DNA from 3 places in the Kocuria sp. APC 4018 genome. Region 2 is predicted to be linked to each of the others. Evidence: riboswitches for the same ligand, from Rfam matches in the RefSeq annotation. Region 2 holds a riboswitch; each other region holds the start of a gene.
What was found. Region 2 has a riboswitch for S-adenosylmethionine ahead of QL985_RS03530 (hypothetical protein). Riboswitches for the same ligand answer to the same signal wherever they lie in the genome.
Positions count from the first base shown of each region.

Region 1 (6,742 bases), on a different contig from region 2:
ACGGGGTCACTGGGCGTGACGGGCGCGGCGGGCGTACCGGGGCACGTGCTCCAGCGCGCGTGGGCAGAGCCGCGCGTGCGGCTCTGCGGTGGGCGGTGCGCACGACGCCGCACGGTCAGGCCGCGGGGCTGCGGCCCCGGTACTCGCGGGCCGCATCCCGGACGCGCAGGTGCTCCAGGATGGTGAGCGCCGCGTCCGGGCGGTTGAACGTGTACAGGTGGAAGCCTGCGCAGCCCAGGTCCAGGAGGTCGTCGATCAGCGACAGCGTGGCCGCGGTGCCCCGGTGCCGCAGCTCCTCGGGGGAGCCCGAGGTGAGGAACCGGGTGAGCCGCTCGGGAACGGGCACTCCGGTGATCTCCGTCATCCGCTGCAACCGTTTCGGGTTGGTCAGGGGCATGAGACCCGCGACCACCGGGATGTGGATCCCCTCGGAGCGCGCCCGCTCCAGGAACGACGCGTAGTCCTCGGGCTCGTAGAGCACCTGCGTGATCGCGTAGTCCGCCCCGGCCTCCTGCTTCTCCCACAGGGACGCGAGATCCGCCTCGGGGTCACGCCCCCGGGCGGGGGACGGGTAGCACGCCACCGACACGGACAGCGGCCGCGTCCCGGGGCGGAACCCGTCCCCGAAACGACGCCGCTCGACGTCCCGGATGAGCCGCACCAGCTCCGAGGCCCGGCCGATCCCCCCGGGCGGGGTCCGCCACTGCCCGGCGCCCAGGGGCGGGTCCCCGCGCAGCGCGAGGAGGTCGCGGACGCCGTCGTCCAGCAGCTGCTCCACCGAACGCTCCAGCCCCGCGCGGTCGGTGCCACCGCACGTGAAGTGGGCCATCACGGGGGTCCTGGTGGTGCGGCGCAGATGGCGCAGCGCCTCGCGGGACACACCACGACCACCCGAGTGGCCGTGCGTGACGGAGAAGAAGTCGGGCCCGGCCTGGGCCATGGCGTCGATGCTGCGCCACACGGTGTCCGGGTCCGCGGTGGGGCGGGGCGGGAACACCTCGAAGGAGACGAGCGTGGAGCGCCGGGGGCGGCGCACCAGCCAGGACGTGCGCGCGGGCGGTTCGGCGCAGGACGGCTCGGACGAGTCCGGGCTGGGCGGTGGTGCGGCGGGTGCGCCCGCGCGGCAGGTGGCCGCCGTGGGAACGCCCCTGGGGTGGCTGGCACGTGCGGGATCGTGCTCGCCCGTCGAGGAGGTGGGGCTCGCGGGAGCGGCTGAGCCGGCGGGGTGGGCGCCTGACGTGGGAGCGGGCTCGTCCGTGGTGCGGGCCGCGGCCACGAGCTGCGGCCTGTCCTCGGCGCGGGCGGTCGGCGGTGTGACGGGCATATGAGAAAACCTCCGGCGGTAGGACGCCGGAGGTGGACCCCGTGCGCCGTACTTGCCAGCCACGCGGTTGCGCGGCGGCCGGATCGTCATCTGGGGCACCCCACTACAGCAGGAGGGTTGCCGCCCGGCCAGCCAGAGCTTTTCGCCGGGTCTCATGATCCTTTGGTGGGTGAGACGGTAGCACGAGGGCCCCGGGCCGTGGAAGGCGCCCGGTGCGGGCCGGTGCGGACCGGTGCGCCCCCGGGGCCGGACCCCGGGGACACACGTGTGGTCAGCGCCCGACCACGACCTCCAAGTTCTCACCGGAAGCCGGGTCGAAGAAGCACGTCTCGCGGGCGTTCGGCCGCACGTGGATCGTGGACCCCGCCTCCATCTGCAGAAACTTGTCCGCGCGGACGGTGGCGCGGTCCTTCTCCAGCCGCATGGCGCGGGCGTCCTCGGTCCCGGATTCCGGGGTGTCCGGCAGCACGCAGTGGATGAACGCCTCGGAGCCGAGCTTCTCCACCAGGTGGACCCGAAGGGGCAGCGCGGGGGTCCCCGGCGCGTCGCCCTCGCCCGTGATCTCCCACGACTCCGGACGGACACCCACGGTCACGGTGTCCCGCACGTGCGCCGAGAACTCGGCCGGCACGGGCACCCGCAGCCCGCTCGCGGCGTCGAGGACCGCGTGGCCGTCCCGGACGGGGACGTCGTGCACGATCGTCATGGCCGGCGACCCGATGAAACGGGCCACGAACACGTTCGCGGGGTGCTCGTAGAGGTGGATCGGATCGGCCACCTGCTGCAGCTGTCCGTCGCGCAGCACGGCCACGCGGTCGCCCATGGTCATGGCCTCGACCTGGTCGTGGGTCACGTAGATGGTGGTGACCCCCAGCTCCCGCTGGAGGTCCGCGATCTGGGCGCGGGTGGACACGCGCAGCGTGGCATCCAGGTTGGACAGCGGCTCGTCCATGCACCACACCTTGGGGTTGCGCACGATCGAGCGGCCCATGGCCACACGCTGCCGCTGGCCCCCGGACATGGCCGCGGGACGCTTGTCCATGAGGGGCCCGAGCTCCAGCATGGCGGCGGCGCGCTCCACCCGCTGCTCGATCTCGGCGCGGTCCAGCTTCTCGTTCTCCAGCGCGAAGGACATGTTCTGCCGCGCGGTCATGTTGGGGTACAGGGCGTAGGACTGGAACACCATGGCCACGTCCCGGTCGCGGGCCCGGGTGCCCGTGACGTCGCGGCCGTCGATGAACACGGCGCCCTCGTCCACGGGCTCGAGACCCGCGAGCATCCGCATGGCCGTGGACTTGCCGCTGCCGGAGGGACCCACCAGGACCAGGAGCTCACCGTCGCGGATGCTGAGATCGAGCTGGGACACCGCCGGGGGCTTGCCCGGGTCGAAGATGCGGGATGCGTGCTTGTACTCGACGGTGGCCATGGTGCTCCTCGGGCTCTCGGGTGGTGACGGTGGTGACGGAATCGATGCCCCGGCGTGACGGGCGGCTCGGGCTCGCCGTGGTGCTCAGTGGTGCGGGGGCCGTTCGGGGCGGGCCCCGGGTGGCGGCCCCGAGAGGAGCCGCCACCCGCGGAGGATCACAGCTTGGGCTTGATGTCCGAGTCGATGATCTTCTGGGTCTCGTCCTGCAGCTGCTGGAAGACCGTCTTGACGTCCTCGCCGCCAAAGGTGATGCGGTCCAGCGCGCCGCCGATCCGCTGACCGCCGCCGGAGACGAACACGCGGGCCGCGTCCTGCGGCTGGGTGTTCTCGTTCAGCTGCTTGATCGCGGTCATGGCGTTGGGGTTCTCGTCGAGGAACTTCTTCTCCTCGGGTTTGTCCATGGCGTCCTTGCGCACCGGCATGTAGCCGGTGGCCTGGGTGAACGTGATCGTGTTGTCGGTGTTCGTCATGAAGTCGATGAACTTGGCGGCGGTGAGCTTGCGCTCGTCGCTGATGCCGTTGGGGATCGCCAGGCCGGCGCCACCGGTGGCGCAGCCGGGCTTCGGGCCGGGCAGGTAGGTGGTGTAGAAGTCGAACGTGGCAGCCTCCTTGAGGCCACCCAGGGAGCCCGTGGACTCCAGCAGGGCGGCACCGTTGCCGATCCCGAAGTCGTTGGCGCCGTCCTGCACGATCTTGATGTGCCCCTCCGCCACGTGCTTCTTGAGGTACTCGCCGGCCTTGATGGAGTTCTCCTCGGTGAAGGTGGCGGTCCAGTCACGGGAGTAGGCACCCCCGAACGTCCAGATCATGCCCTGGAAGTACCAGTCCATGTAGTTGGCACCGTCCGGGAGGATCAGCGCGGGCTTGCCGCCGTTGGCCTTGACCAACTGGGGTGCCCACTGTGCGAACTCGTCCCACGTGCGGGGTCCGCGGTCCAGGGGCAGACCGGCCTTCTGCATCATGTCCTTGTTGAAGTACATGATGCAGGTGGAGCGGGCGTACGGCGCGCAGTAGTGCTTGTCGTTGAAGTTGTAGTCCTCGCGCAGCGTGTCCACGTAGGTGCTGGAGTCGATCCCGGCCTTCTGCCACAGGTCGTCCAGCGGGGTCACGGCCTCGTTCAGGGCGAAGTTGAACCAGTTCACGTCCGACGCCACGAACACGTCCGGGAGGTCCCCGCCCGCGAGAGCGGCGTTGACCTTCTGCGCCACCTCTTCGTAGTCGGCACCGCCGTCGATCAGCTCGGCCGGGGTGTCAGGGTTGGCCGAGTTCCACGCGTCGATGAGCTTCTGCTCCAGGCTCTTGGAGCTGGCGGGGTGGTTGGACCAGAACTGCAGGGGGCCGGAGGCCTCCTGCCCACCGGAGGAGCTTCCGCCCCCGGAGCCGGCGCAGCCGGACAGGGCCACGGTGGCGGTTCCGAGGCCCAGCAGGCCGAGGGCGTGACGACGTGAGAGTTCCATGTGTGCTTCTTCCTTCAGGAGGTGGTGGATGTGCTGGAGGGTGGTGTGTGGAGGGTCAGCCCTTGACCGCGCCCGCGGTCAGACCCTTGATCATGTGGCGCTGCAGCAGGATGAACACGATGATCATGGGGATGGTCGCGATGACCGTGCCGGCCATGACCGGGCCCCAGTTGCTCAGGCCCTCGTTGTTCTGCAGCTGGGTGAGGCCGATGGGCAGCGGGGCCACGGCGTCCGTGTCGGACATCAGGAACGGCCACAGGTACTGGTTCCACTCGGTCACCACGGTGATGAGGATGAAGGCGATCAGGGTGGGCCAGGACATGGGCAGCACCACGCGGAACAGCTTGCGCAGGAACCCCGTGCCGTCCATCTCCGCGGCCTCCATGACCTCGCGGGGCAGGCTGAGGAAGTGGTTGCGCATGAGGAACGTCCCGAAGGCCACCCCGGCCAGGGGGATGATGATGCCCTGGAACGTGTTGCGCCAGCCCAGCTCCGCCACGAGCGCGTAGTTGGAGATGATCGTGATCTGGCTCGGCACCATGAGGGACGCGATGACGAACAGGAACAGCACCTTCCGCCCAGGGAACTCGAGGAACGCGAAGGCATAGGCGGTGAGCACGCCCAGCACCACCTCGATCACGGTCAGGACCGTGGTGATGATGATCGAGTTGCGCAGGTACTGGCCGAAGTTGACCGTCTCGAACACATACCGGTAGTTCTCCGGCGCGAAGGGGTTGGGCCACCACGTGATGGGGTCGGAGTAGATGTCCGAGTGCTCCTTGAGCGACGTGATGATGATGAAGTACACCGGGACCGCCACGACCGCGAAGGCGAACGCCATGGCCAGGTAGCCGAGAATGCGGGAGATCTTCATGAGAACTGCTCACTCCGCTCTTGGAAGCGCACCTGAACGGCGGTGATCACCAGGACGATCAGGAACATGATGGTGGCGACCGCGGCTCCGTAGCCCGCCCGGTTGTTGACGAACGTCTCCTGGTAGACCTGGTAGACCATCGTGGTGGTGGACGTGCCGAAGGGCCCGCCACCGGTCATGACCTGGATGATGTCGAACACCTGGAACGAGTTCAGCAGCACGGTGATGGACAGGAAGAACGTGGTGGGTCGCAGCTGGGGCAGGGTGATGCGCCAGAAGCGGCGCCAGGCCGGTGTGCCGTCGATCTCGGCGGCCTCGTCCAGGTCGGTGCGCCGCGCCTGCAGGGCGGCCAGGTAGATCACGAAGGTGTAGCCCAGGTTCTTCCACACGTAGGTGACCGTGATCATGAACAGGGCCCAGCCCGGCTCCTGGTAGAAGTTGGGGGACTCCAGGCCCACCCGGCGCAGCAGGTCCTGCACCAGCCCGTAGCTGGGGTCGAAGACGAACTGGAACGCCACGCCCACGGCCGCACCGGAGATCACGTACGGCGCGAACACGAAGGAGCGGACGAAGCCGCGTGCCCTGAGCTTCTGGTCCAGCAGCAGCGCGAGCGCGAGCCCGAGGACCATGGACCCCACCACGGCGAACCCCGTGAACACCACGGTGTTCCAGAGGATCTGCCAGCTGACGGGGTCCTTGAACCACTCGACGTAGTTGTCCAGGCCGATGAACGTGGCCTTGGGCGAGGAGATGTTCCAGCTGTAGAAGGACAACCGGATGTTGTCGATCAGCGGCCGGTAGGTGAACACGGCCAGCAGCAGGAGGTTCGGGACGGTCAGCGCGAACGCCAGGGCTACTTGCTTGGCGTTCCAGCGGCGCCGGCGCCGAACGGTGGCAGGAGGGTGGCTGGTTGAGGGCACGGCTTCACGACCAGCGGGCAGGGATGTACTCACAGGTAATCATCGTGGAGGGTCGTTGTGACGGTCTGGCAAACAGCATCGGGGGCCATCTGTCACCCCGAGTTCGCCTGGCGGCAACCTGGCGCTGCTATCCGGCACAAGGTTCGCAGCACTGCCGCGCCGGGCCGCGCGAGCCCCCACCCGTCCTGGCCGTCGGGCACAAGTGTGCGCGCGGCCCGGCCAGGCCCGCGGGAGGGTGGGCCTGGTCCCGACGCGGTGGGCGGGACTGGTCCCAGCGGGACGGAGGCAGGTGCTAGACAGGATCCATGGCACTTCTGGAGCAGCTACCCCGGGACCTCGTGAGCGCACTGGGGGTGAGCGGTGCCCGCAGCCTGAGCGGCGGGGACAGCGCCAACGCCTTCCGGCTGGAGACCGGCAACGGCCCGGTCTTCGCCAAGACCATGCCCCACCCGGCCCCCGGGGTGCTTCCCCTGGAGGCCGCCGCCCTGGAGAAGCTGCGGGCGGTGGCACCCGAGAAGATCAGTGTTCCGGCCGTGCGCTTCGTGTCGGAGGAGGCTCTGGCGCTGGAGTGGATCGAGGAGGCGCACGGGGCGCCGGACCGGGCCACCGAACGCAGCTTCGGCACAGGGCTCGCGGCGGTCCATGCGGCTCCCGCTCCGCACGTGGGCTGGCTGGGCCCGGAGCTGCCGGAGCGCATCGGGTCCGTTCCGGTGGACCTCACCCCCACGGACGACTGGGCGG
Region 1 is NZ_JASDCY010000053.1:9,037-15,778, forward strand. It holds gene QL985_RS09395 (methylenetetrahydrofolate reductase) at 116-1,324, opposite strand; SAM riboswitch class IV at 1,368-1,484, opposite strand; gene QL985_RS09400 (ABC transporter ATP-binding protein) at 1,596-2,750, opposite strand; gene QL985_RS09405 (ABC transporter substrate-binding protein) at 2,906-4,207, opposite strand; gene QL985_RS09410 (carbohydrate ABC transporter permease) at 4,263-5,081, opposite strand; gene QL985_RS09415 (sugar ABC transporter permease) at 5,078-6,001, opposite strand; gene QL985_RS09420 (fructosamine kinase family protein) at 6,307-6,742, shown strand, end outside.
Region 1: it holds a riboswitch for S-adenosylmethionine, as region 2 does, so the genes downstream of both, QL985_RS09395 (methylenetetrahydrofolate reductase) here and QL985_RS03530 (hypothetical protein) in region 2, are expected to answer to the same signal.

Region 2 (6,742 bases):
CACCGTTGCCCAACCCAGTGACCTCGTGGACATCGACGACCTCGTGGCGGCGTACTTCGACCGCACGCCGGATGCCGGGAACCCGGACCAGCGGGTGGCGTTCGGAACCTCCGGGCACCGCGGTTCCTCGCTGAAGACCTCGTTCAACGAGGACCACATCGCCGCGATCACGCAGGCGATCGTGGAGTACCGCGCCGGGCAGGGCATCACCGGTCCGCTGTTCATGGGCAAGGACACCCACGCGCTGTCCGGGCCCGCGCAGGACACCGCGCTGCAGGTGCTCGCCGCCAACGGCGTGCGCACCCTGCTGGACTCCCGGGGCGGCTTCACCCCCACCCCGGCGCTGTCCCACGCGATCCTCACGTACAACGCGTCCGGGCCCAAGGACCGCGCGGACGGGATCGTGATCACCCCGTCCCACAACCCGCCCACGGACGGCGGCTTCAAGTACAACCCCCCGCACGGCGGCCCCGCGGACACGGACGCCACCGGATGGATCGCGGACCGCGCCAACGAGCTGATCGAGGCGGGCCTGGAGGGCGTGCGGCGCGTGTCCCTGGAGGAGGCGAAGGCCGCGGAGACCACCGGCACGTTCGACTTCCTGGACAGCTACGTGTCCGCGCTGCCGGAGATCATCGACCTGGACGCCATCAAGGCTGCGGGGGTGCGCATCGGTGCGGACCCCATGGGCTCGGCGTCGGTGGCGTACTGGCAGGAGATCGGCGAGCGCTTCGGGCTGAACCTGGAAGTGGTGAACCCCACCGTGGACCCGCAGTGGGCGTTCATGACCCTGGACTGGGACGAGAAGATCCGCATGGACTGCTCCTCCCCCTCGGCCATGGCCTCTCTGATCGGGGCCCGGGACAAGTACGACATCGCCACGGGCAACGACGCGGACAGCGACCGCCACGGCATCGTGACCCCGGATGCCGGGCTCATGAACCCCAACCACTACCTCGCGGTGGCCATCGACTACCTCTACCGCACGCGCGATGGCTGGCGCGGTGACGCCGGGGTGGGCAAGACCCTGGTGTCCTCCTCGATCATCGACCGCGTGGCGCAGTCCCTGGGTCGCCGCCTGGACGAGGTGCCCGTGGGCTTCAAGTGGTTCGTGCCGGGTCTGCTGGACGGCTCCATCGGCTTCGGCGGGGAGGAGTCCGCCGGTGCCTCGTTCCTGCGCAGGGACGGCTCCGTGTGGACCACGGACAAGGACGGCATCATCCTGGCGCTGCTCGCCGCGGAGATGACCGCCACCACGGGCAAGACCCCCTCCCAGCGCTACCGCGAGCTCACCGAGCAGTTCGGGGATCCCGTGTACCAGCGCATCGACGCCCCGGCGAACCGCGAGCAGAAGGCGGCGCTGAAGAAGCTCTCCGCCGAGCAGGTCACCGCGGACACCCTGGCCGGTGAGCCCATCACCGCCAAGCTCACGGAGGCCCCCGGCAACGGTGCGGCGATCGGCGGGCTCAAGGTCACCACGGAGAACGCGTGGTTCGCGGCCCGCCCCTCCGGCACGGAGGACGTCTACAAGATCTACGCGGAGTCCTTCAAGGGCGAGGAGCACCTCAAGCAGGTGCAGCAGGAGGCCAAGGCTCTCGTGGACTCGGTCATCGGCTGAGGGCCGTGGTGCGGGGCTCCCGCACCGGCCTGCTGCGCAGGGGCCGCCGAGCGGTACGGGGTTCTCCCGTGCTGCTCGGCGGCCCCTCGTCGTGACCGAACGGCGCAGACGCTTGTGCGTGTCGGAGCGCTGTACTGTGATGTTCCCGGATCAAGAAGCCCGACCATCAGCCCTCCGGCTGGTCGGCTGGCAACCGGTTGTTCGCACCCGGTGCCCCCGGAGGAAGATCCGCCGCCCGGCACCCGCCGCGCGGAAGTCTGCGAAAGGTCACCATCATGAGCAACTCCGCTCCCACTCCCGAACACCCGTGCGTCCACGCGGCGGGAGACTCCGCCTGCCGGAGCTACCACCCGGGGCACAACGCGCACTACATCCAGTCCCGCCTGGCCATCGAGAGCCAGGACCGGTGGGTCCAGGTGGAGCTCGGCGCGCCGCACGGGAACACGGTGCAGGCCGCCTTCCCAGACGGCAGCACCCGGACCTGGTGGTGCCACGACCCCGCGCTGCTGGAGCGCTTCCACACGCTGCAGCACAGCGGGGCCGCGGCGTCGTTCGATCCCGGGACGTCGCTCGCCACCGTGCCGAGTGCTCAGGGCGGGCTCGCCCTGCTGCACCCGGCGGTGGTCGAGGGGCAGTGACGCCCTGGGCATGAGATGGGGACGACACCGGCGGCGAGCACGCCGCGTGCTGAGCCGCCGGCTCCTCCCGTAGGCTGGTCGGCCGGTGGTGCGCGCCGCAGGCGTGACCCACCGGCCGTTCCCGCCGGCCCGCCCGGTCTGCGCCTTCGTGAAAGGAACCGAGCAGTGACTCCCTCCGCCAGCGCCACCTCCGACTCCCTGTCCAGGGCCGCCAAGCCGATCGAGGTCCGTGTGGGGCACCGCGAGCTGGTCATCCGTGGCCGGTACGAGACCCTGTCGATCGTCAACGACATCCTGATCGGCCTGATCTTCCTGGTGGGTTCGATCCTCTTCTTTCAGGACGCCACCGTCTACGCCGGGACGTGGCTGTTCGTGCTGGGCAGCGCACTCATGCTGGTTCGACCCAGCATCCGGATCACCCGGCGGGTGCACCTGCAGCGCATCTCCCCGGAACTAGCTCCGGAGGACTCGCGCGACTTCTGACCCGCCGCGCGGACCCTCCCGGGATCCGAACGGCCGGCGGGGCATGGCATGGCATGGACACGTTCCACGGGCTGCTGCCGCTGGACACGCCGTCGTCACATGGGAACACGCCGCACGGGTGCTGTTGCGGGACGGCGAGGTTGGCTATCTAATGAGGATCGACCCCCGCGACCCCAGGACGATCCCTCGCAGCGGGGGCAGACACTCAAGGATGAGCACCCCGCATGAGGCACACCCACGCCCAACCGGACCCCCGCACACTTCTCGGCCCGTCCAGCGTGCTGCAGGCCGAGCCCTGGCAGCACTTCCAGGCCGGTCTCTCGCGCCGCACTCACACTCTTGACGGGGCCGGGTGGCACGCGCTTGTCATCGAGGAGCGCTCCCGGGCCGGGGTGGTCTGGTACGCCCCGTACGGCCCGGTCCTGGCGCACCCCGAGGTTCTGCCGGAGGCGCTGCGCGAGCTGCGCTCCGCGGCACGCGAGCACTCGGTGGCGTGGTTGCGGGTGGAGCCACAGGTGCCGTCCCCGGTGGGCACGCCCTTCGCGGCAGCCGTGCAGCGGCAGAACGCCACGGCGCCCTCCCTCGGGGCGGGTCTGCGTCGGCTCGGCGCACGGCCGGCCCCTCGGGACATCCAGCCCGCGTACACGCGCTGGGTGGACCTGTCCCGCGAGCCGCAGGAGATCCTGTCCGCCATGACGGGCACCAACCGCAACCTGTGGCGGCGCCACCGGGACAAGGGCATTACCCTGGCCTCGGACTCCCACCCGGACGCCGCCGAGGCGGTGATCGAGCTGCAGCACCGCACCGCCGGGCGCAAGGGGTTCACGGCCCACAGCGAGGACTACCTCCGCACCGCCGCCCGCAGCCTGGGCGCCACGGGCAACTCCACGGCCTACACGAGCTCCGTGGACGGCACCGTGGTCAGCGCACTGCTGACCTACGACTCCCCCACCACCCGGATCTTCGCCCATTCCGGCATGGACGCGAGCATGCGCAAGCTGCGCCCCAACCAGCCGCTCATCGCCCAGGCGCTGCTCGACGCCGCCGAGCAGGGTCTCGCGATCGGCGACCTCTTCGGGATCGCCCCGTTGAGCGACCCCGCGCACCCGTGGACCGGGTTCAGCGCGTTCAAACGCTCCTTCGGCGGTGCGGACGTGGCACTGGGCGGCACGTGGGACGTGCCCGTCAGTCTCCCCCGCTACACGGCCTACCGCGCCGCCCGCCGCGCCCGGGACGAGGCTGGCTCTGCGCGCACGCGCGCTCGGGAGACGACCGGCCGCATCCGTGCCGGGCTGACCGGCGGGAAGCAGGCGGGTGGGAAGTAGCCTCCCGGAGAGGTCAGGGGGTCATCCCACCGGGTTCTCGGGGTCCCACGCCCGGGAGTAGAAGTCCGCGGAGCGCGAGTCCAGCAGCTGCTGGTACTCCTCCGGGTCCATGGCCTGCGCCGAACCCTGGGGAGGCTCCTGCTGCCGGACGGACACACCCAGGCCCGCGGCGCCGTCGTGCACAGACAGACCCGCCGCCTCCAGGAGGGTGGGGTACATGCTGAGCTGGTCCGCGCCGGCCCGCAGGGGCTGCTCGGCGGTCTCGCCCGGGATCCACACGCGGTTGAACACGGTGCGGTTGGGGTGGTGGTCCAGCTGCTCGTGGAAGGCGTCCCCGGCGCTCATGTGCTTGAGGTGGTCGCCCATGATCACCACGGAGGTGTCCTCCAGGTAGCCCTGGGCCTTCATGTGCTCCACGAAACCGGCCACCTGGGTCATGGAACACGCGAACACGGAGGTCACCTGGTTCTGGGTGTCAACATCGCAGGAGTCGTAGATGTGGACGGGTTCGTGGGTGTCCAGGGTCAGCATGGACAGGTTGAACGGTTGGCCCGTGCGCTCGGACTCGGCGTGCAGGCGGTCCACCTCGTCCTTGGCGTGGGCCATGAGCCGCTCGTCGCTCAGGCCCCAGTCGCTGCGGAAGTTCTCCGCGGGCTCGCCCGCCGCACGCCAGTCCTCCAGACCCTTGTCCTCGGTGTAGCCGTGGCTTCGCAGGAACGTGTCCTTGCCCGCGAAGGAGGAGTTGGCCCCGCCCAGGAACGTGTTGGTGTACCCGTGGTTCTGCAGCACGTCCCCCAGGCAGGTCACGCCGCCCAGGTACTGCTCCTGCCCGGCGCCGATGTCCGTGGAGCTCGCGTCACCCGACTCCTTGAGAGGGATCCCGCACTGCGTGGAGGCGATCCCGGCCATGGTCCAGCCACCGCCCTCGTACTGCTGGAAGTCCTCGACGCTGCGCCACCCGTCCTCGGGCCGGGTGACGTCCTCGAGCGGGGCGAAGGCGTTCTTCTCGAACAGCTGGTCGTCCGCGAGCGTGGCCTCCCCGGACTCCAGGTAGATGACCACCAGGTTGCGCTTGTCCGCGTCACTCGTGATGGTGGGCTGGACGTACGTGGAGCCGATGTCGTGAGGGGACTTCACGGCCTTGACGTACTGGGGCAGGTCCACCGCGGACGCGAAGCTCGTGCTCCCGGCCACGAACACCGCCGCCACGGTCACGGCGGAGGCGGAGCGCACGACGCCGCGGGGCGGCCGGGTGCCGTGCTCGCGTCGTGCTCTGCGCAGCCACACCCGGCGCGCGAGGGCGATGCCCACGGTGACCAGGACGGGAAGTACCCCGATGACCAGCACGGAGATCCACACCACGGACCCGCCGCCACCGTCCGTCTGCACGGACATCAGGTTCATGCGCATCTGCCCCACCGAGATCTGGCCCCAGTAGTGCCGGATGATCCCGCCCGCCGCGAGCAGGGTCAGTCCCAGCCAGATCAGGCCGTAGCAGAGCCCGCGGCCCGTCCAGCGGCCCACTCGCCTGCCCACGCGCAGAAAACCCTCGGACATGTCTGGACCTCGTGTTCCTGGATCATCCGGTGCCAGCCCGCACCGCCGCGGCCCGGGCATGGTGTGCCGCCGCGTTCGCGTTCGTGTTTCTTCAAGGGTAGGACATGCTCCGGTCACCTGCTGTTCATCTTGCAGGCCCGCGACGGCGCCGGGCACGGCGGGGAATCCACAGCCTGGGGAGGCGTCGGTCGGTCCAGCGCGAGGCTGACGCTGTCCGCTGCCGGCCCGGGGAGCGTCCGTCCCGGTCAGCTCGCGTGGGTGAGGGCCTGCACCCAGACGGCCTCCGCCACGAGGATGCCGAGGTCCACAGCCTCGCCACCGGCTGCGTCCGTCCCCGCGGTGCCGGGCGGTCTCCGCATGTGCCGAGCGGCGGGCGAGCCGCCCCCCGGAACGCGAGTGTCCGGCGCGACGGAGCAGCTGTCCCCCGGCAGGTCCGCATCCCCCGTGACGGGCGATCCGTCCTCGAGAAGGCCACCGTCCGGCGTCGTGCCCCCTGCGGACACGCGCACCCGCACCGTGGCGCTGCGGGCCGGGCCCGGAAGCACCCGCAGCACCGCGCCCGGCCGGATCCCCGCCTCGGCGAGCACCCGCAGGGTCTCGGGACTCTCGTCCGAGACGCGCGTGACCCGCACGGGCTCCGGGTGGGTGACGTCCGCGAGCGGAACGGCCGGGGCGGGGGTGACCACCCCGTCCCGTGAGGGGATCGCGTCCCCGTGCGGATCCTCGGAGGGGTGGCCGAGCTTGGCGTCCAGGCGGTCGATGAAACGGTCGGTGACGGCGTGCTCGAGGACCTCGGCCTCGTCGTGGATCTCGTCCCACGAGTAGCCCAGCTCGGTGGCCAGGAACATCTCCAGGATCCGGTGGCGGCGCACCATGTGCACGGCCACGTCCCGCCCCTGCTCGGTGAGCTCCACGACCCCGTAGGAGGGCCGGGTCACCAGGCCCTGCGCGGTCAGCTTCTTCAGCGCCTCCGAGACGGTGGAGGCCGCCAGGCCCATGCGCGCGGCCAGCGAGGTGGTGGTCACCCGCTCCGGCTCCCACTCCCCGAGCCGCCAGATGGTCTTCAGGTAGTCCTGGGTGGACGGGCTCAGCTCTGCGGGATGCACGGGTTCAGGCTAGCG
Region 2 is NZ_JASDCY010000011.1:13,815-20,556, reverse strand. It holds gene pgm (phosphoglucomutase (alpha-D-glucose-1,6-bisphosphate-dependent)) at 1-1,618, shown strand, start outside; SAM riboswitch class IV at 1,767-1,882, shown strand; gene QL985_RS03530 (hypothetical protein) at 1,894-2,256, shown strand; gene QL985_RS03525 (YrhK family protein) at 2,422-2,739, shown strand; gene QL985_RS03520 (peptidoglycan bridge formation glycyltransferase FemA/FemB family protein) at 2,964-4,064, shown strand; gene QL985_RS03515 (sulfatase-like hydrolase/transferase) at 4,086-5,621, opposite strand; gene QL985_RS03510 (metal-dependent transcriptional regulator) at 5,867-6,727, opposite strand; gene QL985_RS03505 (hypothetical protein) at 6,732-6,742, opposite strand, start outside.

Region 3 (6,742 bases), on a different contig from region 2:
GCGGAGGCGACGGTCTGCGGAGCGTAGTCCTCGCCGAGGGCCTGGACGGACGGTGCGGTCTGGTCCACCACGGCCACGCTCGTGGCGTCCCCGGCGAACAGGTCGCCCAGGCGTGGCACGAGCAGCGTGGCGGCCAGTGCGGCGGCCAGCAGGATCAGCGTGGTGATGATGAAGGGCTTGGAGGTGGCCTTCACCCCCATCTCGCGTGCGGCCACGGTGCCCACCGCGGACCAGAAGGGCGTGCGCCGTGGCTGGCGCTGGTGGGTGGTGCTCGTGGGGGTGGCGGTGGCGGTGCTCATCGGGTGACCTCCGTGAAGATCTCGTGCAGGGTGCGGGTGACGGGTCCGAAGCGGTGGACGGTGCCCCGGGCCACGGCCTCGGTGAGGACGGCGTGGGCCGTGGCGTCCGAGGCCGCCCGGAAGCGGACGCGCCCGCCGTCGAAGGCGAGCACCTCCACGCCGGGGGCCTCGCGCACCCAGCCGGTGTCCGCGGCGGCGTCGAGCTCCCACTCGGGAACGGCGTGGGCGGCCAGCAGCTCGGCGCGCGAGCCCGCGGCGCGCACCCGCCCGTCCGCGAGGATGACGAGCTCGTCGCACAGCCGCTCCACGACGTCCAGCTGGTGGGAGGAGAACAGGACGGGAACCCCGGTGTCCGCGGTCTCCCGCAGCACCTGCACCGTGGTCTCCACGGCGTGGGGGTCCAGCCCGGAGAAGGGCTCGTCCAGCACGAGGGCCACCGGGTCGTGCACGAGTGCGGCGGCGATCTGGGCCCGCTGCTGGTTGCCCAGGGACAGCTCCTCGAGCCGGCTGCCCGCGCGGCCGGCGAGCCCCAGGCGCTCGAGCAGCGCCATGGCCCGGGCCTTCGCGTCCGCGCCGGTCATGCTGTGCAACCGGCCCAGGTAGACCAGCTGGTCCAGCACGGTCATCTTGGGGTACAGCCCACGCTCCTCGGGCATGTACCCGATGCCCGCGCGGTAGTCGGCGGTGATGGGGGAGCCGTCCACCTCGATCCGTCCCGAGTCCGCCGAGAGCACCCCCAGGAGGATGCGCATGGTGGTGGTCTTGCCCGCGCCGTTGCCGCCCACGAACCCCGTCATGAGGCCCGGGCGGATGCTGAAGGTCAGGTCCTCGAGCACGTGCGCCGACCCGAAGGACTTGTTCACCCCGTTCACTGTGATCATGGTTCGAGCCTAGGAAGTCACGCCCGCGTCCGACTCCCCCGGGCGGCGGATTCTGCACCCCCGCGATCCTCCGCCCGGGGGAGGAGACGCCCACTGCGCGGTGGGGCCGGTCTCAGGCACCGGTCACACCGTGCTCGAACGCCCAGATCACGGCGTGGACCCGGTCACGCGCCCCCGTCTTCAGCAGCACGTTGGACACGTGGGTCTTGACCGTGGCCCTGCCCACGAACAGCTCGCGCGCGATCTCATCGTTGGACAGGCCGCGCGCCATGGCGGCCAGCACCTCGGTCTCGCGGGCGGTGAGACCCGCGCGGGCGGCGTCGTCCTGCCCGTCCGCGATCTCGGACTCCGGGCCGGGACGGCCGGCGGACGACGCCGCCGCGTCACCCGCCGGGGCACGGCCGGTCTGCGCATCGACCTCCGCCGCCGGTTCGACGGTGCGTGCCAGCACCCTGCGCGTGACCAGAGGGTCCAGCAGCGCGTCGCCGCGGCCCAGCACCCGCACCGCCTGGATCAGCTCCTCGGGTCCCGCGGACTTCAGCAGGAACCCCGAGGCACCGGCGGAGAGCGCCGCGAACAGGGCCTCGTCCGTGTCGAACGTGGTGAGGATCAGCACGGCGGCACGGGAATCCGAGGCGACGAGCCGACGGGTGGCCTCGATGCCGTCCAGCCGCGGCATCTGCACGTCCATGCACACCACGTCCGGGTCGAGGGCCGCGGCGAGCTCCAGGGCCTCCTCGCCGTCCGCGGCCTCTCCCACCACCTCCATGTCCTCCTGCGACGTGAGGATGGCGGAGAAGCCGAGGCGAATCAGCGGCTGGTCGTCCACGAGCAGGACACTCAGGCTCACGGCAGGACCTCCTGCGGGGCGTGGACGGGCACCGTGGCCCGCACGAGCCAGCCGCCGTCCGCCTTGGGGCCCGCGTCCAGTGTGCCGCCCATCGACGCCATCCGTTCCTCCATGCCGATCAGGCCCGTGCCCGTGCCGTGGGCGGCCGGTTTCCCTGGCCGGGCGCCGCGCCCGTTGTCGCTGATCTCCAGCTCCACGCGGCTGGCCTCCGTGCGCAGCCGCACCGTGACGACCGCCCGTGGCCCGGCGTGCTTGCGGGCGTTGGTGAGCCCCTCCTGTGCCGTGCGGTACAGCGCCAGCTGGGCCGGCGGCGGCAGCTGCGGCTCCGGGCCGATCCGCTTGAGCACTGCGTCCTGGCCGATCGCCCGGGCGTCGGCCACGAGTGCCTCGAGGTCGGAGAGCCGGGGCACGGAGTCGGGGGCCTCCTCGCCGTCGCGCAGGGTGTGGACCATGGTCTTGAGCTCGGTCACGGCCTCCCGTGCGGAGGACTCCACACCGCGCAGGTGCTCGGCGGCGGCGCGGGGATCCTGAAACATGGTGAGGCGCGCCGCCCCGGCCTGGACGCCCATGGCCGTGACGTGGTGGGCCACTACGTCGTGCAGCTCGCGGGCGATCCTGAGCCGTTCGAGGCTCACGGCCTGCTCCGCGAGCCGCTCCTGCTGCTGCCGGATCTCGGCGTGGGCGGCCTCGAGCTCCTGCCGCTCGATGGCCGCGTTCCACGCCCCGTCGCCGAAGACCCACGCCCCGGCGAAGTAGGCGATGTTCACGACGAACTGGATCGCGGCGATCGCCATGTAGGCGTTGACGCCGCGCTCACCCACCTCCGGATCCGTGAACTGCTCCACGGTGCTCCAGCCCAGCCACACCGCCATCCCCACGGCCACGGCGGCGCGGGACCACGTGGCGCGACGGCGGTCCGGGCACCAGGCCCCCACGGAGTAGAAGCCCAGGAACAGCACCACCTGGGAGGCGTACATCTCGATCCCGACCCACGTGACCAGCGCGAAGTACACGAAGGACACCGCCACCATCACGGCCACGGGGAAGCGACGCCGCCATGCGAGCGGGGCGGCCAGCACGACGGCGCCCAGGGCAACCCACCCGACATCCGCCTTCCACGGGACCGACTGCACGAAGTCGGAGAGGTACACCAGCTCGACGCCGGCCAGGGCCAGCACGCCGGCACCCCGGGCATCCCGCCAGCGCCACCCCGGCGGCAGGGCGCGGTGGGGCGGGGAGGTGTCCGGGGCGGGGTGCATGGGTTCACCCTACCGAGGTCGCTCGCGGGGCTGTCCGGGTGCACCACGCACAATGGTGGGGTGATCGCCTCCCTCGACACCTCGCCCCGTGTGCCGCGCGCCGACCTCCGCATGCAGATCCTGCTGGTGCTCGGGGTGTCCCTGGGCGCTTCCGCGGTGTACTCGGTGCTGGACCTCGTGGAGATGGCGGTGCAGTCCTCGATCGCGGAGAGCTCCACCACGCTCAACCAGCCCCTCAGCCCGGTTCCGGTGATCGACGCGCTGCGGCGCCTCACCAGCATCTGCTTCGCAATCGTGCCCGTGGTGCTCGCCCTGTGGTTCCTGGCGGGAACCACCTCCCGCATCCCCGCGGTCCTGCGCGGCATCGGTGCGGACGCGCGCCGCCCGGGGCACGACGCCGCCCGGGGCCTCGCGCTGTTCGCCGTGATGGGCGGTGGGACCCTCGTGCTCTACCAGGCCGGGCGGGCGCTCGGGATCACGGCGGAGATCACCACGTCCACCCTGGAGAACACGTGGTGGACGGTTCCGCTGCTGCTGCTCACCGCCCTGCGGCACGCGCTCGTGGAGGAGATCATCGTGGTGGCGTTCCTCGCGGAACGGATGCGGCGGCTGGGCCGCTCGTGGTGGACGGTGGCGATCGTGTCCTCAGTGCTCCGGGCGAGCTACCACCTGTACCAGGGGGTGGGACCGGCGCTGGGCAACCTGGTCATGGGGCTCGTGTTCGTGTGGTGCTACCGCCGGTACGGGCGTGTGATGCCGCTTCTGGTCGCGCACTTCCTGCTGGACGCAGTCGGCTTCCTCGCACCGCAGCTCCTGGCGGGCTGACCGCCTGGGTGGGTGGCGGCGTCGTGCCCCGCCGGATCAGATGGTGACGGGCCCGTCCGGCGTGCCGAAGGTGACCGCCATGAGACCGGGCGTGCCGTGGGGAGCGGACCACGTGACGTCCACCGAGCGCAGGACGTCCTCCACAGGGCCACCGAGCCAGTCCGTGACGCGCTCGGGGGAGCCGGCGATGTCCATGCCGGTCAGTCGGACGTCCGTGAGCCGCGCCTGGGAGGGGTGCATCTCGTCCGCGGAGTCGAAGTGGATCATGAACGGCAGCTGCGGATCCGCGATCAGGCCCTTGACGCCGATCTGGTGCCAGTCCAGGCGGCGGCCGTCCGGGAAGATCCGGCCGCCCGGCACGGAGGGGCGGCCCAGTTTCTGCTCGAACGGGGCGAGGTCCGGGACCTCCACGACCCACCCGAGCCAGCCGCCGCCAGCCTCCGAACGCGCGCGGACGGCCTGACCGAACGGCGCCTTGTCCGCGGCGGGGTGCTCCAGGACGGTCACGACCTCCACGTACTGGTGGTCCGTGAGCGGCAGGATCATGTTCTGCGTGCCGAACCGGGGGTGCACGCCGCCCTTCACGGGCTCGATCCCCAGGCGGTCCGCTATCCGCTCGGTGGTGGCCTCCAGCCCGTCCGGCTGCGCTGCGAAGGAAACGTGGTCCAGCTTCATGCAGTCATGGTGGCACCCGTCACACGGGGGTCCAAATCGGCGGGTGCAACACTGCGGACACCGAACTTGACGCGGCGGCCCCCCGGTTCCCACACTTGAGGTCTAGGTCACGAGAGTCAGCGCCAAGCCCCAGCTTGCTGACCGGCAACCCTCCCTACCGCGGCGGGGTGCCCTGGGTGAAGACCTGGCCGTGACGTCGTCCGACGTCCACGGCAAGCGCGGGCCACCGGTCGCCCGTTCGTACGGGCACCGTGCGGACGGTCGCCTGGCCCCTGATCCTTCCGAGAAGGAGCACGGCCATGAGCACTGCACCCACCCCCGACAACTCCCAGGACTGGGCGTTCGAGACCCGCCAGATCCACGCGGGCCAGAACCCCGACCCCGTGACGGGTTCGCGGGCGTTGCCCATCCACCAGACCTCGTCCTTCGTGTTCCCGGATGCGGACACGGCCGCCGCGCGCTTCGCGCTGCAGGACATGGGCCCCATCTACTCCCGCCTGACCAACCCCACCACCGAGGTGGTGGAGAAGCGCCTCGCCTCGCTGGAGGGCGGGGTGGGAGCCCTGATGGTCTCCTCCGGGCAGGCCGCGGCCACGCTCGCGGTGCTCAACCTGGGCGGAGCGGGAACGCACGTGGTGGCCAGCCCGTCCCTCTACGGCGGCTCCTACAACCTGCTCAAGCACACGCTGCCGCGCCTGGGCGTGGAGACCACCTTCGTGGCGGACCCGGACGACCCCCAGCAGTGGCGGGACGCCGTGCGCCCCACCACCGTGGCGTTCTTCGGGGAGATGATCCCCAACCCCCGCAACGACGTCCTGGACGTGGAGACCGTTGCCGGGATCGCCCACGAGGCCGGGGTGCCGCTGATCGTGGACAACACAGTGGCCACCCCGTACCTGGTGCGGCCCATCGAGTGGGGCGCGGACATCGTGCTGCACTCGGGCACCAAGTTCCTGGGCGGGCACGGCACCGCGATCGGTGGGTTCATCGTGGACGCCGGGCGCTTCGACTACGGCGCGGACCCGGAGCGGTTCCCGGGCTTCAACCAGCCGGACCCCACCTACAACGGTCTGGTGTACGCCCGTGACCTGGGCGCGGACGGCGCCTTCGGCGTGAACCTCTCCTACGTCCTGAAGGCCCGGGTGCAGCTGCTGCGGGACTTGGGCACGTCCATCTCCCCGTTCAACGCGTTCCTCATCGAGCAGGGGATCGAGACCCTGTCCCTGCGCGTGGAGCGCCACGTGGCCAACGCCCAGCGGGTGTCCGAGTGGCTCGAGTCCCGCCCCGAGGTGCGCTCGGTGTCCTACGCGGGGCTGCCGTCCTCGCCGTGGCACGAGCGCGCGCGGAAGTACGCACCGCGCGGGGCGGGTTCCGTGCTCGGCTTCGTGCTGGAGGGCGGCAAGGAGGCGGGGATCGCGTTCGTGGACGCGCTGAGCCTGCACTCCCACGTGGCGAACATCGGGGACGTGCGGTCCCTGGTGATCCACCCGGCGTCGACGACGCACGCGCAGCTCTCCGAGGACGAGCAGCTCGCGGCGGGCGTGGAGCCGGGCTTCGTGCGGCTCTCGGTGGGCACCGAGGGGATCGAGGACATCCTGGCGGACCTGGAAGCGGGGTTCGCAGCGGTGGCCGCGGCACCGGGCACCCAGGAGTCGACCCACGAGCGGGGCGATCGGGACCCGGCGACCTCACCGGCGGACCGGCCCCTGGGAAGCATGGAGCCGATCGCGGACGCCGGTGCGGAGCCCGCCGCGGCTGCCGGGACCGGCGCGGAAGGCGGCCCTGCGGCGTCGTCGACGGCGCGTGCGGACGTGGCCGCCGAGCCCGCGGCATGACCGTGGTGCAGACAGCCCCGGCGGTGCGCCGGGACGGTGTGGTGCGGGCCGCGGAGATCGGGGAGCTCACCCTGGAGTCCGGGTTCCGGCTGCCGGACGTGCGCCTGGCCTACGAGAC
Region 3 is NZ_JASDCY010000010.1:50,664-57,405, forward strand. It holds gene QL985_RS03420 (ABC transporter permease) at 1-299, opposite strand, end outside; gene QL985_RS03425 (ATP-binding cassette domain-containing protein) at 296-1,180, opposite strand; gene QL985_RS03430 (response regulator transcription factor) at 1,293-2,030, opposite strand; gene QL985_RS03435 (sensor histidine kinase) at 2,027-3,289, opposite strand; gene QL985_RS03440 (CPBP family intramembrane glutamic endopeptidase) at 3,350-4,114, shown strand; gene QL985_RS03445 (VOC family protein) at 4,151-4,789, opposite strand; SAM riboswitch class IV at 4,895-5,014, shown strand; gene QL985_RS03450 (bifunctional o-acetylhomoserine/o-acetylserine sulfhydrylase) at 5,089-6,624, shown strand; gene QL985_RS03455 (homoserine O-acetyltransferase) at 6,621-6,742, shown strand, end outside.
Region 3: it holds a riboswitch for S-adenosylmethionine, as region 2 does, so the genes downstream of both, QL985_RS03450 (bifunctional o-acetylhomoserine/o-acetylserine sulfhydrylase) here and QL985_RS03530 (hypothetical protein) in region 2, are expected to answer to the same signal.